DNA from 3 places in the Paenibacillus sp. VCA1 genome. Region 2 is predicted to be linked to each of the others. Evidence: predicted binding sites of a transcription regulator. Region 2 holds the regulator's gene; each other region holds the start of a gene.
The links. The regulator Rex, encoded in region 2, represses fermentation and respiration genes when NADH is low (regulators of the CRP and FNR family bind a similar motif). The targets are predictions, from matches to a motif close to TTGTGAAATATTTCACAA.
Positions count from the first base shown of each region.

Region 1: a site for Rex is predicted at 7,398-7,415, ahead of pflB (formate C-acetyltransferase). Genes of this name have one in related genera too.
Region 3: a site for Rex is predicted at 3,316-3,333, ahead of RJP21_RS02030 (DUF1641 domain-containing protein). Genes of this name have one in related genera too.

Region 1 covers NZ_JAVLSX010000002.1:78,032-88,746, forward strand. Annotated here, with positions in the region: gene RJP21_RS03835 (response regulator transcription factor) at 1-605, opposite strand, end outside; gene RJP21_RS03840 (cache domain-containing sensor histidine kinase) at 595-2,421, opposite strand; gene RJP21_RS03845 (extracellular solute-binding protein) at 2,542-3,933, opposite strand; gene pflA (pyruvate formate-lyase-activating protein) at 4,127-4,864, opposite strand; gene pflB (formate C-acetyltransferase) at 4,929-7,190, opposite strand; gene adhE (bifunctional acetaldehyde-CoA/alcohol dehydrogenase) at 7,442-10,060, opposite strand; gene RJP21_RS03865 (Crp/Fnr family transcriptional regulator) at 10,284-10,715, shown strand, end outside.
Region 2 covers NZ_JAVLSX010000004.1:80,362-91,076, reverse strand. Annotated here, with positions in the region: gene RJP21_RS09645 (AAA family ATPase) at 1-1,125, opposite strand, end outside; gene RJP21_RS09640 (hypothetical protein) at 1,125-1,649, opposite strand; gene RJP21_RS09635 (cell wall elongation regulator TseB-like domain-containing protein) at 1,980-2,495, opposite strand; gene RJP21_RS09630 (amidohydrolase) at 2,519-3,832, opposite strand; gene RJP21_RS09625 (redox-sensing transcriptional repressor Rex) at 3,807-4,472, opposite strand; gene dinG (ATP-dependent DNA helicase DinG) at 4,534-7,386, opposite strand; gene RJP21_RS09615 (tetratricopeptide repeat protein) at 7,525-8,157, opposite strand; gene panD (aspartate 1-decarboxylase) at 8,282-8,665, opposite strand; gene panC (pantoate--beta-alanine ligase) at 8,669-9,550, opposite strand; gene panB (3-methyl-2-oxobutanoate hydroxymethyltransferase) at 9,547-10,419, opposite strand; gene RJP21_RS09595 (biotin--[acetyl-CoA-carboxylase] ligase) at 10,673-10,715, opposite strand, start outside.
Region 3 covers NZ_JAVLSX010000001.1:480,084-490,798, reverse strand. Annotated here, with positions in the region: gene RJP21_RS02055 (DUF4179 domain-containing protein) at 1-192, opposite strand, end outside; gene RJP21_RS02050 (RNA polymerase sigma factor) at 140-745, opposite strand; gene RJP21_RS02045 (MBL fold metallo-hydrolase) at 1,131-1,847, shown strand; gene RJP21_RS02040 (TetR/AcrR family transcriptional regulator) at 1,849-2,418, shown strand; gene RJP21_RS02035 (CcdC family protein) at 2,521-3,057, shown strand; gene RJP21_RS02030 (DUF1641 domain-containing protein) at 3,529-3,969, shown strand; gene RJP21_RS02025 (NAD(P)/FAD-dependent oxidoreductase) at 4,007-5,185, shown strand; gene RJP21_RS02020 (hypothetical protein) at 5,390-5,659, shown strand; gene RJP21_RS02015 (L-lactate dehydrogenase) at 5,737-6,699, shown strand; gene RJP21_RS02010 (hypothetical protein) at 6,773-7,039, shown strand; gene RJP21_RS02005 (amidase family protein) at 7,234-8,736, opposite strand; gene RJP21_RS02000 (DUF4440 domain-containing protein) at 8,780-9,169, opposite strand; gene RJP21_RS01995 (Type 1 glutamine amidotransferase-like domain-containing protein) at 9,242-9,943, opposite strand; gene RJP21_RS01990 (GNAT family N-acetyltransferase) at 10,121-10,543, shown strand; gene RJP21_RS01985 (hypothetical protein) at 10,597-10,715, opposite strand, start outside.

The DNA.
Region 1 (10,715 bases), on a different contig from region 2:
TATTCCACGAAGGTCATCCCCAGATGGTTTTTGAACAAAAGGCTGAAATAACTGCAGCTGATTCCCAGATGCCCGGCAAGCTCCTCGATGCCCAAATCCGTATCCAGCCTGCTCGCGATATAAGCAACGGCCTCCGCCATAAGCTGCTGCGGATTTTTTCTGGCGGTCTGCTGCCCTTCCGCCTCCCCGATGCGGGACACCGTTTGCCGAAAAGGATCCTTCAGCCGCTGATGGACGATTTGTTCCCCGACCGCGCGGATCGTGTTTTCGAGTTCCTTATAGTGGATCGGCTTGCAAATGTAATCGCGCACCTTGTATTTGATGCCCGCCCTGGCGTATTCAAACTCCTGGTAGCCTGTCAGCAAAATGATTTCCGCGTTCGAACCCCGTTCCCGAAGCTCCCCGATCAATGTCAGGCCGTCCATGACCGGCATGCGGATGTCGCACAAAATAATGTCCGGGTTATGAATGTCGAACAGCTCCAAGGCTTCCTTGCCGCTCCGCGCGGCCAGCACCTGCATGTTCATGTCCTTCCACGGAATGATGCGTTTTAAATTGTTGAGGATCGGAGCCTCGTCATCGACAAGCATTACGTTAAGGATCATTTTTATCCCTCCATTCGGCATCAGGCAAAACACATTGAATGATCGTCCCCGTCAAAAGCGAAGAACAAATAAACAATCCGTAGTACTCCCCGTAATGGATCCGGATCCGGTCGGCCACGCTCCGCACGCCCAGCCCCCTCCGTTCCTCATTTATATGTCTGTCTTCCACTTTGTTGCGGCCGGATTCCTCTTCCTTGTCCGTCTTCATGTAGACGAATTTGCGAAGCTGCTCCGGACTCATGCCGATTCCGTTGTCCTGCACCTGCAAAATGAAGCGGCCCCGGTCCGTCCAGCACGACACATGGATATGCCCCTTGTAACCGATCCCTTCAAAGCCATGTTGGATACAGTTTTCGACGAGCGGCTGAAGGGTCAGCTTCAGCACGCTGCGCCGGCCGAGCTCCGGCGGGATGTCCAGCTCGTAATCGAACAGGTCGTCGAACCGGAACTTCTGGATCTCCAAATAGCTGCGCAAATGCTCGATTTCCTGGTCAAGCGGAATTTCCTCCTTGCCCTGGATGCTGATCCGCAAAATATTGCCGAGCCTGTGCACCATCTCGCTCACTTTGACGCCTTCGTTCTGGATCGCCAGCACGTTGATCGACTCGAGCGTGTTAAACAGGAAATGCGGCTTGATCTGGGCCTGAAGCACGCGCAGCTCGGCTTCGGTTTTCTGCTTCTGCTCGGTTTTGATCTGCTTGAACAGACTGTTGATCTGGCCGACCAGGTCGTTGAAGCCTTTGGCTAAAATATGCAGCTCGTCCTTGCCCCGGTCCTCCACCTGCACGTTAAAATCGCCGCCCTCCACCTTCCGCATGAAACGGACGATAACGCCGATGGAGCCGGTAATCCTTCTCATGAACACCATGTTGAACGTGATGGCCGCCAGCAGGCACAGCAGGGTGATCCCGATAAACCATTGGGCAAAAACGAGCGTTTCCTTGGACAGCGACGCCCAGGAGGTAACCGCGACCACGTTCCAGGAGTAATCCTCCATATGGTAAATCGAAACGATGCTTTTTTCGTTGTCGAAATCGGTTTTGAAGCTCTGGTACCCGGATCCGAAATGCACCGCCTTTTTCATGACGGAGGAAATCCGTTTGCCTTCCAGCGTTTGGTTCGGGTCGTACAAAATCAGGCCGTCGTCGTTGACGAGCATAAACTGGGTGGACTGCATGTTTTGCGTCGGGGACAAATTGCGGAAAATCGATTCGATATCCCAGTTTTTGATCTGCACGACGAGGATGCCGATGTTTTTGAAATAGCTCAGCTCCTTGACCAGCCGGATTTGCGTGAATACCGGTTCGGTGCCCGTGAGCTCGGGATATTCATGCGGGGCGATCCATTTCGGCACGCCGTTCAGATCGATGACTTCCTGGTACAGAGGCTGTTTTTTGAAATCCTCGAAAGGCATGGTCTTAAAGTTTTCTTTGGTGAACACCGATACGACCGCGCCGCGCAGATTGTACAGAAAAGCGTAACTGATCGCCGGATGGTTATACAGCAAATTGCGAAAATTCCGCTGGCTGTTGTTCAGGCTGAGCTGCTCTTCGTTCAAATCCTGCTTGGAAGGGTCCTTGGCGGAAAGCGCCATATGGAAAACGGAGGTGGCGATGCCGTTATCCGTCACGTTGTCCATCTGCCTCAACACGGTCCCGATGCTGTAGCTGATCGATTTCAGCGAATATTCGGTCTGGCGGCTGTATTTTTCTTCGATCGAATGCGACGACACGATATACGTGACGACGCCCAAAATGCATACGGGCACGATGATGAGCACGACAAATGCCGTAAACAACTTGTTGCGCAAATTCATGGGCACTCTTCCATTCTCGACATTTTGCAAAATCCGTTATTAAGCGCATGGTCCTGCATGCAAAAACGCCTTGGCTTGCAAGCCGTCCGCACAGCTCGTTATCTCCGGCAGCCTTCGCTGCTATTTGGCGGAGTCGGCCGCCCTATTGGCTTCGTCCTGCACTTTTTGCAGCGCCTCGGCCATTTTTTCCGGCGTCGTTTGGCCGCTGATCAGCTTCTGGATTTGAACGTTGCTGATCTCCGACGTCACGTCCGCCTGAACAAGGGCGTCGAAGGCCGGAAACTTCGTATCCGCCTTCTCGATCACGTCGACGATCTCCTTCATGAGGCCGTCGTTAATGCTCGAAGCGAGTACCGAGGCATCCAGCTTCATCGCCGGCAGCACGCCGTCTTCGACCAGTCCGCGGATCTGCATATCCTCGTTGAACATGTTTTTAATGAAGGATTTGACCGCCGCGATTTTGCGGGGATCCTTGGCGACCGCGGCCGAAAAGCCGTAGCCGTTATTGAAATTCAGCATCAGCGAGGTCTGGTCCCCGACGCCCCCCTCGACCGGCGGCATGTTAAAAAATCCTACTTTGCCGAACATGGAAGCCCCCGATTCCCCCTGCTTGAACACGGATGATTTCCACGTGCCGTCGTACATCAGGATGGCTTTGCCGCTCGTAAACTGGGCCGTATATTCCGGATATTCCAACCCGAGCTCGCCTTCGGTAAAGTAGCCTTTGTCTTTCCATTCCTTATGCTTGGCGAAAGCCTTGACGACGTTCGGGTCGGTCCATGCGGCTTCGCCGGTGGCAAACTTGGCGGTAATGTCCGGGCCGGCGTAACGCGACCATAAATGGTTGGTGATCATGAGCGGAATCCAGCCGGCTTTCGAGGCCGCGGCAATCGGGACCTTGCCGTCGGCCTTGATTTCAGCCAGCATGTTCTCGAACTCCGCAAACGTCGCCGGCGGTTTCCAGCCTTTTTTCTCGAAATACTCCTTGTTGTAATAAAACCCTTCGCCCGAGCCGCCGATCGGCAGCCCGTACACTTTCCCCTCGTATGTAAATGCATCTAATGAAGAAAATTTGTCCTTGATGCCCAGTTCCTCGATGATCGGCGTCAAATCCAGCAGCTTCCCCTGCTTGGCGTACATGACGGAATCCGGGCTGCCGAACAGGTCGAAAATATCGGGAGGATTGCCTGCCGCCATCTCGCCGCGAAGTTTTTCTTTGCGGTTTACGTCGGAATCGACGCCGTCCAGTCTGAACGTCAGCCCGTTTACCTCGGCCTCCACCTTTTTGACTACATCGTTCAGGATGGCAAACCGTTTCTCTTTATCTTTGCCGACCTGGGTGTGACGGAGCGTCAAATCGAAGGGTTCGGCCTTTTTCTCAGCGGCTTTGGCCCCTTTTGCATTGGATGCGTTTTCATGGTTGGGCGCGCTTTGGTTCTCACAGGCTGTCAACCATAATGAAGCAGCGAAGCACAGCGATATCAAAAGAATGAAGCTTCTCTTGACCTTCATCGTTGATCCCCCTTAAATCTCACATTCTCATTATAAGAATGAGTATACATCAACGTTAGTGCAACAATCTGCTATTTTGGGGATAAAAATCTCTACTATTTCGGAAATTTGCAAAAACGGCAGCCTCCCAAGGTTCCGCAGACAAACCAAGAGCCCTTTTCTTATGCAGAAAAGAGCTCTTCAGGCGATTCGCTTATGCGGATTCGGTTTGTTTACGCCCGGCTTCTATCAAACGGTACGCGCGCTGCACCTCTTCTTCGGCAGGGCTCGGAACGCCTTCCAAAGGGTAGGTTTTGCCAAGCGCCTCCCATTTGTAGACGCCCATCTGGTGGTAGGGAAGAATTTCGAATTTTTCGACGCCCCGGAGCGTCCCGATGAACCGGCCGAGGTCGATCAGGTGTTCCTCGCGGTCATGGATGCCCGGCACGTACACATGCCGGATCCACATTTTGCGCCCATGCTCCGACAGCCATTTCGCCGTCTGCAGCGTCCGTTCGTTGGATTTCCCCGTCAGCTTGATATGCTCGGCGTCGTCGATGTGCTTGATGTCCAGCAGCACCAAGTCCGTCGCGTCCAGCAGCCGATGAATCCGCTCCGCTTCGTTAAAGCCGTTGCTGTCGAGCGCCGTGTGCAGGTTCCAGCGTCTTTTCGCCTCCTCGAACAGCTCCGCCACAAAATGCGACTGCAGCGTAGGCTCGCCGCCCGAAACGGTAAGGCCGCCCCCGGATGCCCGGTAATACGGCAAATAAGGTTCGATTTCGGCCAGCACTTCCTCGACCGTCATCTCTTTGCCGCCGTCCAGCGCCCAGGTATCCGGGTTATGGCAGTACTGGCATTTCAGCAGGCAGCCCTGCATGAAAAGGACAAAGCGGATGCCCGGCCCGTCGACGGTTCCGAAGGTTTCCATGGAGTGTACATGCCCTTTGATCATATGAAGTCATCCTTTCCGCATCCGCTTGATGTCCGGTTCGGCACGGGAGAGCCCGTGCCCCGGTTTACATGGAGCCGTGGAACGTACGGTTAATGACGTCGAGCTGCTGCTCGCGCGTCAGCTTCACGAAGTTGACGGCGTAACCCGATACGCGAATCGTCAGCTGCGGGTAGTTCTCCGGATGCTCCATCGCGTCCATGAGCTGCTCGCGGTCGAATACGTTGACGTTCAGATGATGCGCTTTGCTGCCGAAGTATCCGTCCAGCATCGATACCAGGTTCGACTTGCGGACCTCGGGCTCTTTGCCGAGCGCTTTCGGCACGATCGAAAACGTATTGGAGATGCCGTCGAGGCTGTCCTCATACGGGAGTTTGGCTACCGAGCTGAGGGAAGCGAGCGCCCCTTTCTTGTCGCGTCCGTGCATCGGATTGGCGCCCGGCGCAAACGGCTCGCCCGCCTTGCGTCCGTCCGGCGTCGTGCCCGTTTTTTTGCCGTACACGACGTTCGAGGTGATCGTCAGGACCGATTGGGTCGGCAGCGCGTTCCGGTACGCTTTATGCTTGCGGATCATGCCCATGAACGTTTCCACCAGCCAAACGGCGATGCCGTCCACCCGATCGTCGTTGTTGCCGTAGCATGGATATTCGCCTTCGATCTCGAAATCGACGGCAATGCCCCGTTCATTGCGGACCGGTCTCACTTTGGCGTGTTTGATCGCGCTCAGCGAATCGGCCGCTACGGACAGCCCGGCGATGCCGCAGGCCATCGTGCGAAGGATGTCGCGGTCATGCAGCGCCATCTCGATGCGTTCGTAGCAGTATTTGTCATGCATGTAATGGATGACGTTCAGCGAGTTCATGTACAGCTTCGCCAGCCATTCCATCATCGGCTTCAGCCGTTTGACCACTTCGTCATACGACAGCACCTCGGACGTAATCGCCGGATATTCGGGTCCGACCTGCGCGCCGGATTTTTCGTCGATGCCGCCGTTAATGGCGTACAGCAAACATTTTGCCAGGTTTGCGCGGGCTCCGAAAAACTGCATTTGCTTGCCGATCCGCATCGCGGACACGCAGCAGGCGATCCCGTAGTCGTCGCCGTAAATCGGGCGCATCAAATCATCGTTTTCGTATTGGATCGAGCTCGTCTCGATCGATACCTTCGCGCAATATTTCTTGAATGCCTCCGGAAGTTTTTCCGACCACAACACCGTCAGGTTCGGTTCCGGCGCCGGTCCCAAATTGTACAACGTATGCAGGAAGCGGAAGCTGTTTTTCGTCACCCGGGTTTGCCCGTTTACCGACATCCCGCCGATCGACTCCGTCACCCAGGTCGGATCGCCGCTGAACAGCTCGTTGTAGTCCGGCGTCCGCAGAAACTTGACGATCCGAAGCTTCATGACAAAATGGTCGACAAGCTCCTGCGCCTCTGTTTCCGTCAGCGTGCCTTCTGCCAGATCGCGTTCGATGTAGATGTCGAGGAACGAGGAAACGCGTCCCAGCGACATCGCGGCGCCGTTTTGCTCTTTGATGGCCGCCAAATAACCGAAATATAGCCATTGGAAAGCTTCCTTGGCGTTTTGCGCCGGCTTGGAGATGTCGTAGCCGTGCATTCCGGCCATTTGCTTCAGTTCGCCGAGCGCGCGGATTTGCTCGGACAATTCCTCGCGCAGGCGAATGACGTCCTCCTCCATGGCATCGACTTCAAGCTCGAGCAGCTCCCGTTTTTTCTGCTGGATGAGGAAATCGACGCCGTACAAGGCGACGCGGCGGTAGTCGCCGATAATCCGGCCGCGGCCGTAAGCATCGGGCAGGCCGGTAATGATTCCCGCTTTGCGCGCCGCGCGCATCTCCGTCGTGTAAGCGTCAAAGACGCCCTGGTTATGCGTTTTGCGGATATTCGTAAAGATGTCGATCAATTCTTGGGGAAGCTCGAAGCCGTAAGCCTCGCATGCATCGACCATCATGCGGATGCCGCCGAACGGCTGGATGGACCGCTTGAACGGGGCGTCGGTTTGGACGCCGACGATCTGTTCCTTTTCTTTGTCCAAATATCCCGGCCCATGGGACAAAATCGTCGAAGGCGTATGAACGTCCACATCCAGCACGCCGCCGTTTTCCCTTTCCTTTTGGGTCAAATCGGATACGATTTTCCACAGCTCCGTCGTATTCTGCGTCGGCCCGGCCAAAAAATCTTCGTCTCCCAGGTAGGGGATGATATTACGCTCGATAAAGTCGTTGACGTTGACTTTGTTCATCCAATTTCCTTTTTTGAACCCGCGCCAGCCCGGCTGCATGGTTTGTACGTCTTGTTCCAGAACAGACATTGGAATCCCTCCGTTTTTCAGGATATGATCCGCCGCATCGATGCGTTTTGCTATTTGTGATTTCATTCACTTATATGGCGTGATCTTGCTAATTTTTGCTTTATGCTGCTGCTTATCATTGGCTTTTGCTGCGTTCTTGCTTGTGATCTTTCATCGATGCGGCGTTTTCCTTTACAAGTCCAGTTTAAGAAACTTCCGCCAAAACGGCTGTGACATATATCACATTGTCGCAGCCGTCATGTACCGAATGCCTACTCCTCGAACCGACCGTAAAACGCGTTCCGGTAAATGTCCGCCAGCTCCGATACGAGCGGCAGCTTCGGATTCGCCGTCGTGCATTGATCCTCGAAAGCGCGGTCCGCCAAGTAATCGACTTTTGCTTCGAATTCTTTGGCGTCAAATCCGAGCTCCTGGAACGATTCCTCAATGCCAAGCGCCTTGTTCAATTTCCGTATGGCCAGAATCAGGCTGTTTACGCCTTCCTCCGTCGTGCGGGCAGGCAATCCCAAAATGCGCGCGATTTCCGCATACCGCTCGTCGGCGACGAAATGCGAATATTTCGGGAACGAAGCGAACTTGCTTGGCTTTTTCGCGTTGTAACGGATCACGTGCGGCATCAGGATCGCGTTGGTCCGGCCGTGCGCCGTATGGTATTCGCCGCCCCATTTATGCGCAAGGCTGTGGTTGATGCCAAGGAACGCATTGGCAAAGGCCATTCCGGCCAGCGTCGAAGCATTATGCATCTTTTCGCGGGCAATTTTGTCCCCGGTCAGCGCCGACTTCTCCAAGTATTGGAACACGAGCTGGATCGCTTTGATCGCCAGTCCGTCCGTATAATCGCTGGCCATGACCGATACATAGGCCTCGATCGCATGCGTGAGCACGTCCATCCCCGTATCGGCCACCGCCCGTTTCGGCAGCGTGTAGACAAACTCCGGATCGACGATCGCGACGTCCGGCGTCAATTCATAATCCGCAAGCGGGTATTTCGTATTGCCTTGGTTTTTGTCCGTTATGACGGCAAACGAGGTGACTTCCGAGCCCGTGCCCGAGGTCGTCGGAATGGCAACGAATTTGGCCTTTTTCCCGAGGCGCGGATATTTGTAGATCCGTTTGCGGATGTCCATAAACTTCTGCTTCAGGTTCGAAAAGTCCGTATCCGGATATTCGTAGAACAGCCACATCGCTTTGGCCGCATCCATCGGCGAGCCCCCGCCAAGCGCAATGATGCAGTCCGGCTGGAACCGTCTCATCATGTCGGTGCCCCTGTCCACCGTGGTCGTCGAAGGGTCGGGCTCCACTTCCGAAAACACTTCGATGACGACCGGATTTTGGCGCTGGCGCAGGAAATATTCGACCCTTTCGACATACCCCAGCTTCACCATCATTTCGTCGGTCACGATCGCGATCCGGCTGATGTCCGGCATTTTGGCCAAATATTGCGTCGCTCCTTTTTCAAAATAAATCTTGTCGGGTACTTTGAACCATTGCATATTCACGGTACGGCGCGCCACCCTTTTGATGTTGATGAGATTGACCGCGGTTACGTTCGAAGACGTCGAATTCCGGCCGTACGAACCGCAGCCCAGCGTCAATGAAGGCAGGTTCGTGTTGTAAATGTCCCCGATCGCCCCGTGGGTCGACGGCGAATTGACGATGATCCGCCCGGTCTGCAGCCGGTCCGCGAACGCCGATATCACTTCCTCGTTATGCGAGTGAATGACCGACGAGTGTCCCATGCCGCCGAACGCGACGACCTCCGCCGAACGCTGGATGCCTTCGGCCGCGTTTTTTACTTTATAACAGGCCAGCACCGGACTGAGCTTTTCCGCGGACAGCGGATACTTCGGACCGACGCCTTCGATTTCGGCCACCAAAATTTTGGTTCCCACCGGCACGCTGAAACCGCATATTTCCGCGATCTTCACCGCGGATTGGCCGACGATGGCCGGGTTGACCGCGCATTTTTCCAGGTTGATGGCGCCTGCCGTCAGCTTGGCGGTTTCTTCCTTATTGACGAAGTAGCAGCCGTTCGCCGTCATTTTCTTTTTGACCGCCTCGAAGATCGGCTCCTCGATGATGACCGCCTGCTCCGAAGCGCAAATCATCCCGTTGTCGAACGATTTGGACAAAATGAGGTCGGTCACCGCCTGATCGATGTCCGCCGATTTTTCGATGAAGCAAGGCACGTTGCCCGGACCGACGCCAAGAGCAGGTTTTCCGCAGCTGTAAGCGGCGCGCACCATGCCCGATCCTCCCGTCGCCAAAATGAGCGCCACGTCGGGATGGTTCATCAGCGCATTCGTTTTTTCCATGTTCGGCTCTTCGATCCACTGGATGCAATCGGCTGGAGCCCCGTGCTTCACCGCCGCCTCCAGCATGATTTTGGCCGCCTCGCGGCTGCACTGCTGCGCCGATGGATGGAAGCCGAAAATGATCGGGTTGCGGGTTTTGATCGAAATCAACGCTTTGAACATCGTCGTGGACGTCGGGTTGGTCACCGGGGTGATCCCCATGATGATGCCGACGGGTTCGGCGATTTTTTGGTAGCTTTCGTACGGATTGTCTTCGATGACGCCTACCGTTTTTTCATATTTGATGCTGTGATAGATGTATTCGGTGGAAAACATGTTTTTGGTGATTTTGTCTTCATATACGCCTCTGCCGGTCTCGTCGACGGCCATCCTGGCCAGCCGCATATGCTGATCAAGCCCGGCCAGGGCCATCGCCTGAACGATCCCGTCCACTTGCTCCTGCGTCATGTCCATGAACTTCCTTTGCGCCTCGTTCGCTTTGTCGATCAAGTTCTGGATGTACGCTTCCGGCGACTGCTGTTTTTGTTCTGCAGCGGGTTCTTTTTTTACAGCCATGTCTCTCATCCTTCCAGTTTATTTTGAAATCCTATCTCTGGCCTGATCATAACAAAACCGGAACCGTCCGGAGATGATCTTTCTCACACGAAAGTGAAAATAATCACAAATTCGGAATTTCGACACTTTTTCGGTCTTCAAAGTCCCCAAAAACCATTTTTTTCAGGTTATAATTTACTTAAAATTTATTTTAAAAATTAAAGAGATAGAGGGGATAACGAGTATGAGCAACCAACTGAACGTAATCGAAACCCGCGGGAATACAAGCTGCTTCTCCGAACAAAACCTGGAGCGCCTGATGGCTATCATGCAAGACCGGACCGCGCCCGAAGGATCCCATTTGTTTTGGGAAGGCGACAGCTCCGACAAGTTGTTTTACGTTAAAAGCGGGCGCATCCAGCTGACCAAATCCACCGATGAGGGCAAAGAGCTGATTTTGTACATGTACCAAGCGGGAGACATCGTTGGCCATGCCGATCCCTTTTTCAGCCATAAGCAAAGTTATACCGCCGAAGTGATGGAAGAAAGCGTCGTCGGCGTCATCGACCATAAAGACCTCGAAGTGCTGATCTGCCAGCACTGCGATTTCGCGATCGATTTCATGAAATGGATGGGCGTCCATCACCGGCTGACCCAGACCAAGTTCCGCGACCTG
Region 2 (10,715 bases):
CTCCTGCGTCGGATTATGACGCACATATCCAAGCGCTTTGCCGCGCGGGCTGAGCGCTACCTGGCTCACGCTGCCGGGCCGTACGAGCTCCGCCATGATGGCATGTCCGAGTTCGTGGATCGCGACGCGTTTTTTCTCTTCCAGCGTCGATTCACGGTCGGTGCGTTCGCCCATCATCACTTTGTCAATGGACATGGACAAATGTTTTTGTTCTATTTCTTTCAGCCCTTCACGCATCGCATAAATGGCTGCTTCATTCATGACGCTCTCCAGCTGGGCCCCGGAAAAGCCAAAGGATTCTTCGGCGATTTTTCCGAGATCGACATCGGTTTTCAGCGGTTTGTTTTTTGCATGGAGCCGGAGAATATGCTCCCGGCCCTTTTTGTCGGGCAGATCGACCTGGATATGCCGGTCGAAGCGGCCCGGACGGAGCAGCGCGCTGTCGAGCATTTCTTTGCGGTTCGTCGCCGCGATCAGCAAAATTCTCGGACTGTCGGACGAATAAATTCCGTCCATCTCGGTCAGCAGCTGGTTCAGCGTCTGGTCGTATTCGCGCTGCTGGCCGCCCTCGCGTTTGCCGCCGATGACGTCGATCTCATCGATGAAAATGATGGCGCTTTGCTTGTTTTCCTTCACGGCTCGGTTTCGCGCTTCGCGGAACAATTCACGCACACGTCCCGCGCCGACGCCGACGTACATTTCGACGAATTCGCTGCCTGAAGAAGCCACGAATACCGAATCCGTGTAATGAGCCGCGGCTTTGGCCATCAGCGTCTTGCCTGTTCCGGGAGGACCCGTGAGCAGAATCCCTTTTAACGGGCGGATGCCCAGCTTGCGGATCTCTTCATGTTTGATCAAAAAATCCAGGGCTTCCATCAGCTCCTGCTTGGCATGATCCTGCCCGCCGATTTCTTCGAACGTCAGCTTCTTGGGGCCTCTCTTCTTGCGTTTGCGTTCCGTTCCGGCCCCTACGGCCAGCCCGCCGCGAACGCTCGCCATGAACAGCAGCCCGCCGACAAGCAGCGTCGCGATGATCAGCGGAATGATGTTGACGCCGATATATGCCAGAAATATGAGCAGCACCGGAACGAATCCGATGAGAATCTCTTTGGACCATCTAGGCATTATTCCCACACCCCAATCTTTCCGGGGTTCCGGGGTAATACGATAAATTTGCTGTGTTCGCCGTCGCTAAGGCCGATATACACGTTTTTGGCATCCATTTCCGTTTGGGTTTTAATGCCGGTATCTTTCGCAAGCTGATCCAGCTTGGCCGGAATTTCGGTATATTTCTTGTTATCCATCGCTTCCGCTACGGAAAACATGGCCGAGTCCCAAAAACGGTTCAGCTTATCGGAAGAGTGGTCCACAAAGTCGAAATTCAGCTCGCGGTTCCCCACCACCGATTTGCCTTGCGTCGTAATTTGATTCACAAGGCCGGAAAGGTTCGTGTCCGGCTTCAAATCCAGCTTCAGGTTGATCTGATTGCGGCTAATATCGAATTGGGCGTTGTTGACGCCTTTATAATTTTGAACGATTTTCTGCAGCGGACCCTGCATCGTCGTCTGGCGGTAAATGAACCAGCCTCCGAACAGCAGCGCCGCCGATATGACAACAGTAATCGCAATTGGTATTGGACGCAGTTTCAAAACGTATGTCCTCCTCTCATATTCTAAAACTATTTTCTATATATATATCATACGAAAAATAGACAACCGCGGCAAAGAGCTTTAAGCATAAGCATCTCGTCACGGTCATTCAGGACTTTTCCGATTTGCATTTCGACACGACTGTCACACCAGATCGATAGAGTATATCGAATCACTACAATGAAGAGTATATCACATCGTATATACTAAATCGAAGGTAATGTGTGAAAGTATTTAAAATATTATCCTGCTCACGCCAAAGAACCCCATTTTCATGAGGTTCTTTTTCATTCTTGAACGGACAAATCTACATATGACGCCTATTTTTCATTACCGGTTCGGCAGCGTAAACGGGCCTCCGATGCTTTGGCCGTCGCTAAACCGATAGAATTGGTAGTAATAATGATCCTTCGACCAGTAAAAAAGCTGCCAGGCATACTGGCCGTTATACATTCCAGGCACGATCTTCAGCTTTTTCACGTCGGGTATCTCCTTCAGCGCCTTCTCCCTGACCTGATTTTCCGAAATGCCGTTTGAAAGCAGCTCTTCGTGAACCGTGCCTTCGCCGGATTTGACTTTGCCGTCTTCGTCCATCGTTACCCATACCATCACCGGCCGATTGTCTTTGTCCAAGCCTTCGATCGCCCAGCAGATCGTATCCCACACCGATTTTTGGGCTTCGGTCACCTTTACGAGGCTGGTCTCCTGCTTCGCCTTCAGAATCGCTGCCGTCTCCTGGGCCCGGATGTCCTGAGTTACGTATATGTAATAACGGTAAAGTCCGAAAACAAGCAGCAGCAAAACGACGATTCCGAGAAAAATCCATTTCTTCTTATTCTTCAGCATAAGCTCCCCTATCTGTTGCCGTCCTATCGGGCCAAGAGACCTTCAAAAGCGGCTTGGGCTTCCCGGCGGATGCGCTCTTCGTCCATGGTCAGGCAGGCGCCGTGTTTCACGACCTGCTTGCCGTCCACCCATACGTGCTCGACGTCTTTGCCGCAAGCTGAATAAATGGCGTGGGAAATCAGATCGGTGTGCGGAAGAAAATGGGCCTGGTCGGTGTTGAGCGCGATGAAATCGGCTTTCATTCCCGGAGCCAGCGTGCCGACGTCTTTCAGGAAAAGGGACTCCGCGCCGTGGACCGTTCCCATTTTCAGCGCTTCGTACGCCGGAATTGCCGTCGGATCGCCGGAAACCCCTTTATGGATCAATGCGGCGAGACGCATTTCTTCGAACATATCCAAATTGTTATTGCTTGCCGCTCCGTCGGTTCCCAGAGAGACCGTCACTCCGGCCTTGAGCAAGTCCGTCACGCGCGCCACGCCGCTTGCCAGCTTCAGGTTGCTTCCCGGGTTATGGGAAACGGCCACGTTGTTGCTCGCCAAAATGCCGATTTCTTCATCGGTCAAATGAACGGCATGCGCCACCAGAGACGGTCTCGAAAATACGCCGAGCTTTTCCAGATGGGCAACCGGACGCAAACCGTATTCCTTGACGTTTTGCTCCACTTCGGCCATCGTTTCGGACATATGGGTATGCATCGGCAGATCCATATCATGCGCCGCCTGCACGAATTTTTCGATATAATCCGGAGGGCAGGTATACGGCGCATGCGGCGAAATCATGGTCGTGATCCGGCCGTTGGCCTTTCCGTTCCAGTCGCGCGCGAATTGGATCGCCTCGTTCAGCTTGTGGCGCTGAAGCTCCTCGGAACACAAACCGATGACGCCGCGCATCAGGGAGGCGCGGATTCCCGATTCTTCCGTCACTTTCGCCACTTGATCCATATGGTCGTACATGTCGAGGAAGGTTGTCGTGCCGCCTTTCAGCATTTCCAGTACGGATAAGGACGTACCCCAGTAGACATCGGATGAAGTGAATTTGGCTTCCATCGGCCACATTTTTTCCTGAAGCCAGATTTGCAGGGCCAGATCATCCCCGTATCCGCGCAGCAGCGACATCGCCGCATGTCCGTGCGTATTGACCAATCCGGGCATAAAAAACAGATGCGTCCCGTCGAATACGGGAACATCGCCTTCAAGTTCCGGTTTTTCTTCCCCGATATAAGCGATGCGGTCGTCCTCGATCACCATATATCCGCGGATTACCGGCTTGTCTTGATCAGGCACGGCAAAGCTGCCGTTCGCGATGATCCATTTATTCGTTGTCTTGTTCTCCGTCATCGGTAGAACCTTCCTTTCCGTTATCCAAATAATATGCCAAGCTCAGCAGGTCGGTCGTAAAGTCCGCCGCATGAATCCGGATGTTGGCCGGAGCCTTCAGGATCGTCGGCGCGAAGTTCAGAATCGCTTCGATTCCGGCCCCGATCAATTGATCCGCCACGTTCTGGGCTTCGACGGCGGGCACGGTGATGATGCCGATCCGGATATTGTGCTTTTTGATCGTGTCCGTCATTTCCTCCATCGGCTGCACCGTAAGCGTATTGATCCGTTTTCCGATCTTTTTCGGATTTTCGTCGAACACCGCCACGATTTTAATGTTTTCGCGAAGGTAATAGTTGTAATTCGAAAGGGCCTGGCCCAAATTCCCGGCGCCTACCAGCACCGCGTTGATCTGCTGGTCCAGGTTCAGAATGTGGCGGATTTTTTCGATCAGGTACGAAACGTCATACCCGATCCCTTTCCGGCCGAAATCGCCGAAATAGGCAAGATCCTTGCGGATTTGCGCCGGATTCAGGTCGAGTTTCAGGCCAAGCTCCTGGGAGGAGACCGTCGCAACCTCCCGCTTGTTCAAATCATTCAAATAACGTAAATATACAGGCAGTCTGCGGACGACCGCTTCGGAAATTTTCTCCGATTTCATGCTTGTTCCCCCTATTTAACAGCTTAATTTCTATCGTTAACATCGTATGAAAAGAGGTGCGTTAACCCTCTTGAAGCCATTCAGATATACGGGGAACCATTTTTTCCGTATTCATATGCTCCATCTTTGGCCCCGGCAAGGAGTAGAGAAAATATTTCCCGTAATAAGACTCGATCACCCGCGTATCGTAAACGATGACGATGCCGCGGTCATTCGCCGTGCGAACCAAGCGGCCGAACCCCTGTTTAAAACGGATAACCGCTTGAGGCACGGAAAGCTTCATGAACGGATTTTTTTTCTGGCGCTGTAAAAGCTCCGCTTTCGCTTCGTACAGCGGATGGTTTGGCGGCTGGAACGGAAGCCTTACGATCGCAAGGCAGGTCAATGCCTCGCCGGGGATATCGACCCCTTCCCAGAAGCTGCTCGTACCGAGCAGCACCGAAGCGCTGCTGTCCTGGAAACGTCTGATGAGCTTGGTACGGCTGCCGCTGTCGACGCCTTGGCCGAGAACGGTGATGTCGCTGCCCGCAAGGGTGTTTTTCAACGGCTCATGCACCTGCCGCAGCATCCGGTACGAAGTGAACAGCACCAGCATCCGCCCGTGCGTCGCAACGGCCGCGTCCGCCAAGGAGCGCACCAGCGTATCGACGAACACGGCGTCGCCGACGCTTCCTTTGACGCTGGGGAAATCCCGCGGGATGACGAGAAGCGCCTGATCCCGGTATTTGAACGGAGACGGAAGCTGCACGGTCACGAGGCGACCGCTTTCCTGGTCTTCCTCCAGGCCGAGATTGTCGATCATATATTGGAAGGATTTGTCTACCGACAACGTCGCCGACGTTAAAATAACGCTTTTCTTTTTGTCGAAAAACAATTCCTTCAGCTGTTTGCTGACATCCACCGGGACCGCGTACAACTGCAGCGATTTGCTGCGGAAATGGCTGCTGGCTTCCATCCAATAAACGACGGTTTCATCGTTCAAGTTCATGAAGGTCCGCAGGTCGTCGCGTTCGGCGGCAAGATCCTTGAACAGGCCGCTGAGGTCTGTAATCAGGCTGTCGGCGCTGTAATCGTCTTCGTTTTCCTTGTATTCCGCCAGCATTTTTTCGCCGCGGCGGACGATCTCGCTGATTTTGACGTGGATCTGGTTTTCCAGCCCCTTCAGCGCTTCCCACTCCTGCGGCCATTTCGACGGCTGCAGCCGGAGCACGAATTGCCCCGCTTCGCCCGGCGAAACGTCATTTCGTTCCGGCATCAGGGCGAAAAGGGATTCGCTGAGCTTATCCCATGTTTCCTTGACGTCCACCAAATCTTCGCTCATGCGGTCAATCGCGGCGATCCAGTCGCTTGCCCGCTCCTGTCCGGACGGCTGCAGCTGCTGGCGAAGAGCGATAAGCTGTCCGCTGCGCGAATCTTTGTACAGCCGTGTCAGCGTGTGGACGACGCTAAAATACTTCATATTCAGGCCTAGATGCTTGCCGGCCACGTCCTCCAAATGATGGGCCTCGTCGATGACGAGACGTTCGTAAGACGGCAGCAGCTGATGTCCTGCTTTGACGTCGGTGAACAGCTTGGAGTGGTTCGTGATGACCACGTCCGCGATGCCCGCCTCATGTTTCGCCCGGTGGTAATAACATTTGCGGAACCATGGGCAGCTTCGTCCCAGGCAGGAATCCGAATCGCTGCTTACCGTTTCCCAGAAATCGCCGCCCCTTCCGCCGAGATTCAGTTCTTCGTCATCCCCGTTTTCGGTCTGCGCCAGCCATACGATCATTTGCGCCGCCGTAATCGTATCTTCCTTGGGATTAAAAAAGTCTCTTCTGTTTATTTTATGTTCAAATTTTCTCAAACACAAATAATGTTGTCTGCCCTTAAAGACGGCCGCCTTGAACGGAAACGGCACAACCTGCGTCAATAAAGGCACGTCCCGCTCGCGCAGCTGCTCCTGAAGGTTGATCGTATGCGTGCTGATCATCACTTTCTGCTGCTGCTTGACGCTTTGGTATATGGATGGAATGAGGTAACCAAGCGATTTGCCGGTCCCCGTTCCCGCTTCGATCAGCAAATGCTTGTCTTCATTCAGCGCGTTCATCACCTGGTCGAACATCATCGATTGCGGTTCGCGCTCCTCGTATTGGGGCATAATTAGTTTAAGCCGTTTCTGGATTTCGCCCAAATATTCGTCAAATTCCATCCCGGCGAGCGGATTGCCTTCCGCCTCGTCCCGCGGAGGTTTCATCTCGGTCCAGTCTTCGACGGCCAGGGCGAACTGACGGTAGAAATTGTGGCTGTTCAAGTCCTGGATCGGCTCCTGCTCTTTTTCCTGGCACAATCCGTCGAAAAACCACCCGAGGTCGCTGTCTTCATCCGCAAACAGCTCGCTGAGCCGCTGCAGCGTAATGAGCGGAAGGTCGTTTAATTCTGCCAGACATTTCAAAAATACATATGCCGTGGCCAACGCATCGCTATCCGCCTGATGGGGACGGTCATGCTGGATGCCGAAATGCGACGTCACCTGTCCCAATTGGTAGGAGGTCAACGACGGAAAACATATTTTCAGAAAATCCAGCGTGTCGAGAATTCGCCCGGAGAACGGAAGATACCCGCTGCTGTCGAGCGCGTTCTGCAGGAAATTGAAGTCAAACGCGACGTTGTGCCCCACCAGAACGACATCGTCCAGCATCGGCACGAGTTCCATCAGCATCTCTTCCAACGGCGGCGCATCCGCCACATCCTCTTCCGTAATGCCGGTAAGCCCCGTAATGAACGGCGGTATTTCCACCGTCGGTTTGACATAGGAACCGTACACGCGGGATATGGTCAAATCTTCTTCTATGATGGCAAGTCCAACTTGAATGATTTCATCGGCGGACTGGTTGCCTGTCGTTTCAAAATCCAGTACGGCAAATTTCATGATTCTTTTAATCCTTTCATTCCAGTCTCAATTACCAGCATAACAGAAGATTTCACATTTGAAAATTAACGGACAGCAAAAAGGCGATGCGCTAGGCGCTTACCGAAAGCGCATATGCATCGGCCTCTTCGCATTTTCCTACATCATCGAAATCAGCTGGCTGCCGTATTGAAGCTGACCGCGGTTCTGCTGGCACACCTTCAAATTAATGAGCGGATCGGGCAGCGAGGGATCGCACTGCAACGCGACGGTAAAAAATTCCTGCGCTTTTCCCGTCGCTCCATGCTTCACGGCGATGCAGCCCAAAGCATTGTAAATCATCGCCTTCAGCTTTTGGCTTTTGGCGAGCGGAAGAATCCATTGGAAGTTTTTTTGCGCTTCCTCCGTTTCGTCCATATGCAAGTGGGACATGGCCAAATACATCCTTGCCAAAAGACTGTCGGGATATTGACGGATGACTTGGGAAAACTGCTGCGCGGCCTGCCGGTACATCAGCAGCCGGAAGTAACCTTGACCGCGCACGAATGCGCTTAATTCCATTTCGGGCGAGCTCTGATGAGAAAATAAGGCGGCGGGCACCTCGACATGCTGGCGGAATTCCCCCATCTTTTCCTCGAAGGACAACCATTCATCAATGATGCCGTCGCTCATCGTTTTCAGCATGTTCCATTTCTGGATCAGCTGATGTTTCTGGGGCTCTTCCGCCGTCGGGTAATGTTTCATGATTTCATCTAACATGTGGTTCATTTCCGCGAATACATGCTGGAACATCGCTGCATCCCACCCTTAAACTAAAAATGAAATCAGTGCGGTCACCTGCATTCATTTTTTGTTGAAGCGGCGGTTTTCATTCTCCGCGGAGCCTGCCATTCCTTGTCTTCGTTAGGTGCCGCCCTTAAATGATCGTCGCGTGGACTTCTTTGTTCATCGTCGTCAGCGGCCGGTTCTGTTCATTGACGAACACGACCGTCGGTTTAAAGGTTTTGGCTTCGTCATTGGACATCATCGCATAGGACATAATAATGACCGTATCCCCGGGCTGAACCAAACGCGCTGCCGCGCCGTTAAGGCAAATGACGCCGCTGCCGCGCGGCCCCGGAATGACATACGTTTCCAGCCGGGCGCCGTTGTTGTTGTCGACCACCTGTACCTTTTCGTTCTCGAGCAGGTCGGCCGCTTCCATCAGCTCTTCATCGATCGTAATGCTGCCTACGTAATTCAAATTCGCTTCGGTAACGGTAGCGCGATGTATTTTGGACTTCATCATCGTTCTAAACATGTCTCATTCCCCTTTCGGATGAAGCAAGCTATTGTCGATCAAACGGGTTCGTCCGAATTTGACGGCGAGCGCCATCAACACGGCTCCGTTTTGTTCAAGGACGTTTTCGCCCTCCGCAAGCGGCGTCAGCGCCGGAAATGCCGCAACTTCGACATAGTCGATGTCGGCCAGCGGGGAGTCCATGATTTTTGCGGTCAAAAAGGCTTTGGCTTCGCCCGCGGTCCGAATTTGGCCGTCCTCCAGCGCTTCTTTCGCTTCGCGCAGCGAACGGGAGAGGACCAGCGCCTGCTTGCGTTCTTCAGTGCTCAGGTACACGTTGCGGGAACTGAGCGCCAAACCGTCCTCTTCCCGGATAATCGCGCAAGGGACGATGTTAACGTTAAAATTGAGGTCGTAAACCATCTGCTGGATGACGGCGACCTGCTGCGCGTCCTTCATGCCGAAAAAAGCGGCGTCCGGCTGGACGATGTTAAACAGCTTGGCGACCACGGTCGTCACACCGTCGAAATGCCCTGGACGCGAAGCGCCGCACAAGCCCGAAGTCACCTCGGACACGGCAATTTTCGTTTTGGTCGCCTTCGGATACATCGTCTCCACGGACGGAAGAAACACCAGATCGGCGCCGGCTTTTTCCGCAGCGGCCAAATCTCGTTGTTCATCGCGCGGGTAGGTTTCAAAATCTTCCCCCGGTCCGAATTGGATCGGGTTGACGAAAATGCTGACCACGACGATATCCGTTTTTTCCTTCGCGGCGCGGATCAAACTGGCATGACCTTCATGGAGATATCCCATCGTCGGCACCAAACCGACCGTTTTTTTCTCGTTCGATGATTTTAAATTCTGAATTTCGTTTCTTAGTTCTGCGATGGTTCGAACGGCTTTCATGCTTTATTCACCTTTTCCCGGCCCCGGCCGTACAAATTTTCCACGACATGGTCGTCTGCTGTAAATACATGGCTCTCATCCGGGAAAGAACGTTCTTTCACTTCTTTGACGTATTGAGCCAAACCTTCGCGGATCATCGTTCCGGCATCGCCGAACGTTTTGACAAATTTTTTGGTGCGGTACGGGGAAGCGTATTGGAATATATCATGGAAAACGAGCACCTGGCCGTCAACGCCGCGTCCGGCGCCGATGCCGATCGTCGGGATGGACAGCTGCGACGTAATATAGGCCGCCACCTGTTCGGTTACAAGCTCCAGGACGACGCCGAAGGCGCCGGCTTTTTCGAGAGCTTTCGCGTCTTCCAAAAGGCGTTCGGCATCCTGCTCGTCTTTCCCCTGAATCCGGTATCCCCCGATTTGGTTCACCGACTGCGGAGTAAGGCCGATATGTCCCAGCACGGGAACGCCGGCCGCAACGATCGTCTCGACGGCGGCGCTGATTTCTTTCCCGCCTTCCATCTTGACGGCATGGGCATGGCCCTCCTGCATCAGTCTGCGCACGTTGCGCAGCGTTTCGTCGATGCTCCCGTGATATGTCATAAAAGGCAAGTCCGCGACAACGAAGGTATTTCCCGCCCCCCGGACGACGGAACGCGTATGGTACACCATATCGTCGATGGTGACCGGAAGCGTCGATTCGTAACCGAGCACGACGTTGCCAAGCGAATCGCCGACCAAAATCATATCGACGCCCGCTTCCTCCGCCAGCCGTGCCGTCGGGAAGTCATAGGCGGTTACCATGCTAAGCGCGGTGCCCTCCTGTTTCATCTTTTTCATTTTTACGATGTTAAGCGGATGTTTCACTGCCATAGTGTGCAGCCCCTTTCTTCGGATTATTGCAAGAAAAACAAAAAAACCTTTTTGCAGATCACTAAAAAGGTTCCGAAAGGGCAAAAAAGAGTCACTTGCGATCGTCCCTTCTGTCTCGGTCCCTTCGGCTCAGAGCAGAATCCAACGTATGCTTGCTGTATGCTGTTGTGATTCGATGCACATGCAGAGTGCAGTTCGGTCCAAGTGCCGATACCGCCTCTACATGTGAGTATACCAAATCCCGCGAAAAATTTCATCGTCTAAGTTCGACATCTCCGGAAAAAACAGGGAGTTCC
Region 3 (10,715 bases), on a different contig from region 2:
CACCCGCTCCGTAAATCCGTCAGGCAAAGCCGCCTGAAAAAGCAGCTCCCCCCAAGCCTTTTCCTCCTCCTCCGCCAGCCGCAGCAGCGATTGGCATTCAGGGCATGTTTGCGCATGGAGACGCGTTTCTTCATCCACACTATTTCCAGACCGAATGGACTCTTTGATCTGCGACAGCTTCGAGCATCTCATGTTTGATCCCCTCCTTATCCTTGACGAGTTTGCATAAGGACTTTTTGGCCCGGTGAAGCCGGTTCCGCACCTGATTCACTTTAATGCCGGCAATCCCGGCAATTTCTTCATAACTCAGCTCGTTCGTATATCTCAAAAGCAGCACAATGCGGTATTTCTCGGGCAGCCGTTCGATGAGCTCCCGCACTTCCCCGCCGGTTTCCTTGCGCAGATAGGCCAGCTCAGGCGTTTCGGCATGGTGCCTCCCCTGGCTGAGCAAACTGTCATCCGCCGGCGTGTCTTTTTTTTTCCGGTTTGCGTCCCTCATCACGTTCACGGCGATGGTGTACAGCCAGGAGGCAAAGCTGGAGTCCTCCCTGAAGCTCGCCAGCTTGCGGTAAGCTTTCAGAAAAGCTTCCTGCGTATAATCCTGGGCGTCCTGCGGACCGGCCCCCATGCCCAGAAGCAAACCGTATATTTTGTTTTTATGTGTATCCACCAGCTGCGCGAAGCTGTCCTTATGGCCGGCCAGCACTTGTTTGACAAGCGCAGCGTCCCGTGACGGGTCTATCATAAAGATCCTCCCCTGCTCTCTCTACCTCTGACCTTTCATATATGATGTAGACGAACGAAGCAGGCGTTTCCTCTCGCTTTTTCGAAAAATATTCCCGTAAAAGCGGAGCATTGGCTTCGAAGCCGAATGAGCGCTTTGCGGGGACAACGGAAACTTTCCCATCTCTTCAAAAAAAGGAGCCCTTCAAAATGAAGGGCTCAAAATCAGATTAGACATATGAAAGGGTTTACAAAACCATTATAGTATGAAACTGTCTTTTTGGAAACGCTTTTTTCAAAAGAAGGCGGCTTCTGCAACATGCGGGTAAAAAATACGATTGCAAAAACTAATGTGATTAGTTATAATGCTAACAAGATTAGTTTAGTGTATGGGAGGATGATTGTTTATGAAAAAAACAACGGTTCATCAAGTTACCCAGCTTTCCTTTATGCCCCGCCTGTTCCCCGTCAATGTGTATCTTGTCGAAGAAGAGGACGGCTTGACCTTAATCGACGCAGGCATGCCGTTCAGCCTGAAGGGGATTTTAAAAGCGGCGAAGTCGCTCGGCAAACCGATAACCCGCATCCTTCTCACCCATGCCCATGGAGATCATGTTGGTGCTTTGGACGGACTGAAGGAGGCCGTTCCAAGCGCTGAAGTGTATATATCGCGCCGGGATCAGGCCCTTTTGGCCGGCAGTCGCGCCCTTGAGGATGGGGAGCCGCAAATGCCGATCAAAGGCGACGTCCCGAAAAACATACGCACGAAACCGGATCGCCTCCTGACGGACGGAGAACGGATCGGCTCGCTTCTGGCCATCGCCACTCCCGGACACACGCCCGGCCAAATGGCATTCCTCGATACCCGGAGCAACGTCCTGATCGCGGGCGACGCTTTCCAGCTCCGGGGCGGCATGGCGGTATCCGGCGATATGCGGCCGCTTTTCCCTTTTCCCGCGATGGCGACCTGGAATAAAGAAGCGGCCCTTGCCAGCGCCCGCCGCCTGGCCGATTTGAAGCCGTCCTGGCTGGCCGTCGGCCACGGCCGGATGCTCGAGCGGCCTGCAGAAGCGATAAACGAAGCGATTCGTCGCGCCGAAGCCGCTTTTCGGGAGGTGAAATAAGATGGCCAAAATGGGCCTTGACCGCCACACCCTTCTTGTCGCCGCCGCCGAGCTCGCCGATGAATCCGGCCTGGACTCGTTGACGCTGGCGGCGCTGGCGCAAAAGCTGAAGGTGCGCTCCCCTTCCCTTTATAACCATGTGAACGGCCTTCCCGATTTGCGGGCGGCGCTGACCGTCTACTGCATCCGCCTTCTCGTCGAGACGACGCGGGATGCGGTCATCGGCAAAACGGGGGACGAAGCCGTCCAAAACCTGTGCAAAGCGTACCTTGGTTTCGCCCGTTCCCGCCCCGGCTTGTACGAAGCCTTTTATAAGGTAAATACGCAGCATGAAGAACTCGAATCGGTGAAACAGGAACTGCTGAACCTCTTTTTGCGGATCATGGAGCCCTACGGGCTCGGGGAAAAAGAAACGCTGCACGCCATCCGCGGGCTGCGCAGCCTTTTGCACGGATTTGCGTCGCTCGAGCAGCATGGCGGTTTCCAAATGGACCTGCAAGTGGATGAAAGCGTGGCTTACGTTTTGCAGGCGTTTCTGCGTGGACTGCGCGCGGATAGAGGCGGATCATAAGTGATAAATGTCATACGATGGTCAAGTTTACTTCTTGCCTGGCGTGATATAATATAGTTATACGTGATTAATTATATCTTTACGCAGAGAGGAGTCTTGAACTTGGCTCATATTAGTCCCTCGTATCTTCAAATCGGATCTACCGTGGGGGCTCTGGTTATGGCGCTTCTGGTCATTTTCGTCCGTTTGAAGGCCAGCAATAGACCTGTAACGATAAAAAAAATCATCATCCCGCCGCTGGGCATGGCAACAGGCTTCCTGATGTTCGTGGCGCCGCAAGTCCGGGTTCCATGGCTTTGGGCTTTGGCCGCCTTTCTCGTCGGCTGGTTTTTATTTTCATATCCGCTCATTCGCAGCACCAAATTCGAAGTTTCGGAAGGACAGGTGTTTGCCAGACGTTCCAAAAGCTTCGTCGTCATTTTGTTCGCCCTGCTGATCGTTCGGACCGTCCTTCACCAGGTCATTGACGAATACGTTTCGATACCGCAATCCGGCGCGCTCTTTTTCCTGCTGGCGTTCGGCATGATCCTCCGCTGGAGGGTGTTTATGCTGAAGCAGTACCGCTCCATTGAAGCGTCAGGCGAACTAAACGGCAATCCGGTGCCGGAGAGCTCTACCCCACCGAACGCCCAATCATAACCGCATATGCATAGAAATATAGAAGTACCGCCTTTTTGCGTGATCGCCGCACAAGGCGGTTTTTTCATGCTTTAAGCAGCTTTTTTGCTTGCATCTTGCGGCGTTCAAGGGTATATTGCTGTATGGAAATGCAGAACCTAAGGCAGAAAGACGGAAAGCGTGGCAACATTTTCATCAAGGTGCAGTTTGTTGAATTTGTCACAATTTGCGCACAAAAATGGAGGAAAACAGAGAGATTGGGACCAAGAAGACGTATACTTGTGTAAAACTTCACAATTTGTGCTTAACGCTTGAAATGCCTCATTATCCTTTTGGTGAACATTATGTTAACATAGGTAATGATGAGTTAGATTGCGGCCTTTTTCACTTGGGGAAGGTCTGTTGCTTCTAGACCCCTCTGCCCAAAAAGGGTCTATTAGCCCTTTTTAAAATAAAATTAAGCACTGCTGCTTACGCAAAGGAGAAATGGACATGTCGGAAACAATTACTGATGCAAAGACTGAACAAGCGAATGCGCCTGTCAGCCAAAATCAACAGGATTTGCTCGACCAGCTGCTCAAGCCCGAGGTTCAGGAATCTTTGACCACTCTGGTCAACCATCTTCCAAAGCTGACTGAGCTTGTGAATGTATTGACAAAGTCTTACGATTTCGCTCAAGCCGTGGCTACGGACAAAACGCTTAAAAGCGATACGGTCGGCGCCATTCAGGAAATGGCAACCCCGGTTATCAAATCGGTGAAATCCGTTGCCGCAAACGTGATCGAAGCAAAAGACCGCGCAGAAAGCAGTCAAGAAGTGATCGGTCTTTTTGGCCTGCTCAAATTGCTGAAAGATCCGCAAGCGCAAAAGCTGTTCCGTTTCGTGAACGCTTATCTCCAAGTCTCTGCTGAAAACGCGAAAGAACAAAAATAATCCACTTTAATATTTAGGTAAGGACGGAGGAAAAACTATGTCAAAACATATTGTCATTTTGGGTGCGGGATATGGCGGACTCCTCTCCGCGCTGACCGTTCGTAAATATATGAACAAAGACCAAGCGCGCGTGACCGTGGTGAACCAATATCCGACTCACCAAATCATTACCGAGCTTCACCGTCTGGCTGCAGGCAGCATCGAAGAAAAAGCGATCGCCATGCCGCTCGACAAACTGTTCAAAGGCAAAGACATCGATGTGAAAATCGCCAAAGTCGAGTCTTTCTCCGTAGACAGCAAAGAAGTTAAACTTTCGGACGGTTCCAAGCTGAGCTATGACGCGCTTGTTGTCGGCCTTGGCAGCATCACCGCTTACTTCGGCATTCCTGGACTCGACAAATACAGCATGGTGCTTAAATCCGCTGACGATGCCAACCGCATTCACCGCCATATCGAAGAGCGCATCCAAGCTTACTCCCAGACAAAAGATCCGGCTGACGCAACGATCCTCATCGGCGGCGGCGGCTTGACCGGTGTCGAGCTCGTGGGCGAAATCGCCGACATCTTGCCGAACCTGACCAAAAAATACGGCATTGACCGCAGCGAGATCAAATTGATGCTCGTCGAAGCTGGCCCTAAAATTTTGCCTGTGCTTCCCGACCATCTGATCGAACGCGCGACAAAAAGCCTGGAAGACCGCGGCGTAACGTTCTTGACCGGACTGCCTGTAACGAACGTGGAAGGCAACGTGGTCGACCTGAAAGACGGCCAAAAAATCGTCACCAACACCTTCGTATGGACCGGCGGCGTGCAAGGCAATCCGCTTGTCGGCGAATCCGGCCTGGAAGTCAACCGCGGACGCGCAACCGTCAACGAATTCCTGCAATCCACGTCCCATAAAGACGTATTCGTTGCCGGCGACAGCGCCGTATACTTCGACGAAACCGGACGTCCTTACCCTCCAACCGCGCAAATCGCATGGCAAATGGGCGAGCTGATCGGCTACAACCTGTATGCGTTCCTGAACGACAAAGCATTCGAAAAGTTTGCTCCGGTAAACTCCGGTACGCTGGCTAGCCTTGGCCGCAAAGACGCGGTAGCAACGATCGGCGAAAACAACATTTCGCTGAAAGGTCTGCCTGCGACGCTGATGAAGGAAGCAAGTAACATCCGTTACCTTTCCCACATCAAAGCTTTGTACACGTTGGCTTATTAATATATGAACGGAAGACTGCCGCTTTAAACGGCACAACAGGGCATCCCGCACGGTCCGACGACCGGGGAGGCCCTGTTTTTTTATCCATTTTCAGCGCGCCTATGTCCCGCCGCAAAATTCGATCTTGTCCGCGTGTTCTTGGACGTCCCTCTTCTCTATATCCTAAAAAGGGAAAAGATTTATGGCAAATGCAAGGAGGACGGCATGCGGAAGCTTGCGGCGGCGCAGCCTGCGGAATTTCAAGTTTGGGTTTTCACCCGCGCGGATCTGGCGAGGTTCATCATCATCGATATTGTATTCAGCTCGGCGCTTTATGCCGGTTTAAGACGGGTCAACGGGCATGACACGATTGCGATTCTCGGAAGCTCCGTTGGGACGCATTTGTGCAAATATTTGCAAAACCGCGGCTTCTTGCCCAAATTGCGGCCCGGAAAACCCGTCCGGCAGCTGCCCTGGCGCCTGACACCGGACTAGAAACAAAATAACTCGGCCGATTATGAGATTTTTATCACAATCTCGTGTACAATATTCATTGAAGGAGCGAATGAAACATGAAACGCAAAAGAAGAAGAGTTGCTATCGTAGGCTCAGGCATGGTCGGATCCAGCTGCGCTTACGCCATGATTAACCAATCCATCTGCGACGAAATCATGATGATCGACCGCACGTACGACCGGGCGCTGGCCCAGGCGCTGGACTTGTCGCATTGCATCGATTTTACCCATACGCGGACGACCGTGTATGCCGGAACCTATGCGGATTGCGCCGATGTCGATGTCGTTATTCTGACCGCGGGAGCCAATCCGAAACCGGGACAAAACCGGATGGACGTCTTGGCCGACGCCGCCGAAATTACGCGGCAGATCGTCACGCCGATCGTCGAGAGCGGATTTCAAGGGATTTTCATTACGGCCGCCAATCCGGTGGATATCGTTACGTATATGATATGGAAGCTTACCGGCTTTCCGCGCCACCGCGTGATCGGCACAGGCACGTCCATCGACTCGTCACGGCTCAAAACGCTGCTGTCCGACGTTTTTTCCATCGATCCGCGCAGCGTCAGCGGGTATGCCCTGGGCGAACACGGCGAATCGCAATTCGTGGCATGGTCTCATGTCACCATCGGCGGCAAGCCGATCCTCGACATTTTAGAGCAGCATCCGGAGCGGTTTAAGCATGTCGATCTGCATGACATCGCGCGCAAAACGAAAGACGCCGGATGGGAAATTTTCACGCGCAAGGGCTCGACCCATTTCGGGATCGGCAGCGCCATCGCCCATATTACCCGTTCCGTGCTGAACGATGAACATAAAATTATCGCCGTATCGGCCATCCTCGACGGGGAGTACGGGCAACACGGCGTATGCGCCGGGGTTCCGGCCATCATTAGCAGCGACGGCATTCAGGAATTGCTCGAGCTGAAGCTGAGCGAAGACGAGCGGCAGCTTTTTGGCGATTCCTGCGATTTGATCCGCCGCAATTTGGAAGGGCTCAACATGGAGCCAATCCGATAACCGAGCCCACATCTTTTTCCGAAATAAGGTATAATGGAATCGATATCCAATTGAATCGGGGTGGGTCAAATTGATGATGCTCGCCGCTGTTCTTGCCGTTTTGCTGATGTGCGGATTTTATTTTGCTGTAGTCTATTTCGGATTAAGATTGTTGTTTAAAAAGGTTCTTCATCGCACCTTGGACCCGATGGTACTTTTCGCAGTCTTGATTATTTTATTGTCCTGTTTAGGCATCGGACAGCGGATTTGGTACAATCATCCATGGGATGCGGGTAAGCTGCTGATGCCGCTGTCCGCCATGGTTGTGGTTCTGCTTCGCAAAATGCGCGCACGAAAATAAAACGATTTAAAAAGGAGCATTTTCCCCGCCTTCCGGCAGATAAACATCTTGTCCGGATCGGCTGGGGCAAAGGCTCCTTTTTTCATTCGCGGGTTTCGATCACTTTGAATCCGGCCATGCTACGTCATCCCTTCTTCGGGAAGGTTCGGCGAATCTGCAGCCGGATGTTCCGGATGTTCATAACGCGCGATGAATTACCGCTCCTCAAGTCCGCTCATATCCGGCGGTACGCGATGTTTGGTCGCCTGTTCGTACCCATAAGCAATCTTGATCAGCGTCGGCTCGCTGAACGCGGCCCCGACAAACGTGATGCCCACCGGCCCTTTGGTAATGTAACCTCCCGGTGCGATGACGCCATCTTGCGCGTAACCTCCCGGCACCGTAATCGCCGGATACCCCGCTCTGGCCGCGATATCATCCCCATCATCGCAACCAAGGAACAATAGCGCGTCAAGATTGTAGGTTTCGAGCGCGTAATCGATCCCCTGCGACTGCGACATCTCCTTATTGTACCGAAGCGTATCCAAATATTCCGGTTCGGATAGCGTCCCGCTTGTCGCTTCGCATTTCTCCAGCAGGTCCTGCCCGTATTTCAGGCACCGGTCGGCATGCTCGTTGTTGAACGCGATCACTTCGGCCAACGTATGTACGGGGATGCTTTCAGGAAGCTGCGCGAGATAGTCGTTGACGCCCTTTTTGAACTCGTAAACCAAGACGTTTCCGTTCCAGGACGCATCCTGACAAGGCAGCTCCACCGGATCGACGATCGTTGCTCCTTCGCTGCGCAGCGCTTCGATCGCCGCTTCGAGAATCGCCGTCCGGTCCTGATCCAGCTCTCGGAAATAAAATCTCGGAATGCCGATACGCGCCTGCTTGATGAAAGAGGCGTCTAGAAACGGGGTATAATCCGTTAAAAAACGGCCGTCGCCGGCGCGTGTTGCCGCATCGCGCTCATCCAACCCGGTCATGGCCCCCAGCACGATCGCCGCATCGGCAACGGACCGGGCCATCGGTCCGGCCGTATCCTGGGTATGCGTAATCGGGATGATGCCCGAACGGCTGACCAGCCCGACCGTCGGCTTGATGCCGACCAGCATATGTTGGCTGGCCGGGCTGATGATCGACCCGGACGTTTCCGTGCCGATGGCCGCGGCGGCCAGATTCGCCGCCACGGCGGCGCCCGAGCCGGAGCTGGAGCCGCCGACGAACAGCTCGCCCGGGCCGTATGGATTAAGGCACAGTCCCCGGCGGCTGCTGTATCCGGCCCACATGTCGCTCGCCATAAAATTGGCCCATTCCGTCATGTTCGCCTTCCCGAGGAATACGGCCCCTGCCTCCCGCAGCCGGGCTGCGACGAATGAATCCTGTGCCGCCACGTGCTCCGCCAGAGCAAGCGTACCTGCGCTCGTATGCATTGCGTCACAGGTGTCGATATTGTCTTTCAGGAGCAGGGGTATGCCATGCAGCGGCCCGCGGCTCCCTTTTTCATAACGTTCGTCATCGAGCGCCCTTGCGATGTTTACCGCTTCCGGATTCACTTCAATGATGGATTTCAGCTTGCCGTCGTACCGCTCAATCCGTTTCAGATAGGCTTTGACGATTTCCTCGGAGGTGGTTTCGCCCGATTCCATGGCAGCCTGCATGCCGCGGATATCCAGCTCCACGATCCAATCTTCGCTATTTCGTGTTTTTTCCATTTGTCCTCACTCCAGGTTTGACGTTAGAGGCAGCCGCATCGTTTCAGGCCGTGGCATATTTCTCCATATGCTGCCTGTACAGCTTCCATTCCCCTTGTTCCTTGCAGAATACTTCCATGGCCAACACGCTCGCGACTTGTTTGCCGTGCAGGCTGAAGTTCACGATGGCCGATAGGATCAATTCATTTTCTGTACGCATGTTCCTTGCGAGGTCGCTGTACTCCCAATGAGGTTCCTTGCCCTCATACATGGCCAGCGTCTCAAGGTTGTCCGTTTTATGATGTTCGGATCGGTAAACCTCGTAATCCCGATCCGGGTAATAACCAAAATAACCGATAAAGTCATCCGATATCCATACATTCACCTCTTCCGCGGTCCCTTCATTGATAACTCTGCGGTACGCTTCGACCGCAGCAATGGCTTCATCTAACATGAAAAACCCACTCCCTATGCTAATTGGCGCTGACCTTTCAGATTTGGCCTGTATTTTGCATAACTCCCCGTCTCAAAGCGCCCCCAAATATTCGGGCGTAATCGCCTCTTCCACAATTTCGCCGTCGGCGACTTCAACCCCGTATACCCTGGCCTCCCGGCGCGAGTTGACGACTCGGTGAATTTTGCCGCCGATATAATGAATGCCCGCCCCATCGCTTACGCCAACGCCTGCGCCGATCCGGCCGCTGCGCAGCAGCTCGTGATAACCCCGCCTGTACTCCGGCTCCGAATCATAATGCGGACTGTGGCTGCCGGGTATGAGGCCCAATCCTTGGACAACTTTCGCCTGCCCGGCATCATCGCAGTTGACTCCCTCTTCGTACCAGCACATCGAGCCTGCGCTAAGTCCGGCCAAAACGACGCCCTGCTCCCATGCCTTGTGAAGGATGCGGTCCAAACCGTGCTCCCGCCAGGTTTCCAGCATCCGCATGGTGTCGCCCCCGCCCACATAAAGGATGTCCTTTTCCAAGACGTAATCCTCCAAATCAGCCGTAGGAGGCCGGGATAATGCGAGATGGGAAGCAGTGCAGTCGAACGCCGAAAAAGCTTTATAAAACCCTGCAATATATCCTTCCGCGTCCCCGCTGGCCGTCGGGACAAAGCACACTTTTGGCGTACGGGCTGCAGACTGCTGCAAAATATATTGATCGAGCAGCGGATTATCCGGCTCCATAGAAAAGCCGCCGCCGCCCAGCGCGATCACCTGTCTCATGGAATTCCCTTCTTTCTGCAGGTAACGATCAAAAAAGCTAGTTATTCCAAAATTCTTTCATCCATCATAACAGCACCCCGATCCGCGCCGCCACCTAAAAATTGGCTTAAATCGTTGTTTCCGGCGTGAATTGGCATTATGATCAAGAGAACCGATCCTTGAGGAGGGACAATCGCCATGATTCAATATCAGGATCATATTCGCGATATGACCGAAGCTTCGCTTGCAGAAGGTTTTTTCGACGGGTGGCCGAATCCGCCTTCTTATAGCGTTTTTATGCAAATTCTTAAAAATGCGACCCACGTCATCTTGGCCAAGGACGATCAGTCGGGGCAGGTGGTCGGCTTCATTACCGCTTTATCCGACCGGGTGCTGACAGCCTACATTCCTTTGCTGGAAGTGGTGCCCGCCTATCAGAAACGGGGGATCGGAAAAGAGCTGACCCGAAGAATGCTGGATAAGCTGAAAGGCATCTATATGGTCGATTTGTTGTGCGATCCGGATCTTCAGGATTTTTACGAGCAGCTTGGCATGAGAAAAGCCCAGGGCATGCTGATTCGCAACTACGAGCATCAGTCCGGCAGCCCGGAGCCGCAATAAACTTGAAAGAACCCGCTGGCTGTGAAAGCCGGCGGGTTCTTTTCCCATGCATGTTATCCTGCAAGATTGACGAGATTTTTTTCAACCGCATATATAAAATAACCGTGGTTCCACTGCTTGACGGTCACGATGCAGCGCCGCCGCCCCTTTTCAAAAAAATAACCCGACCCAT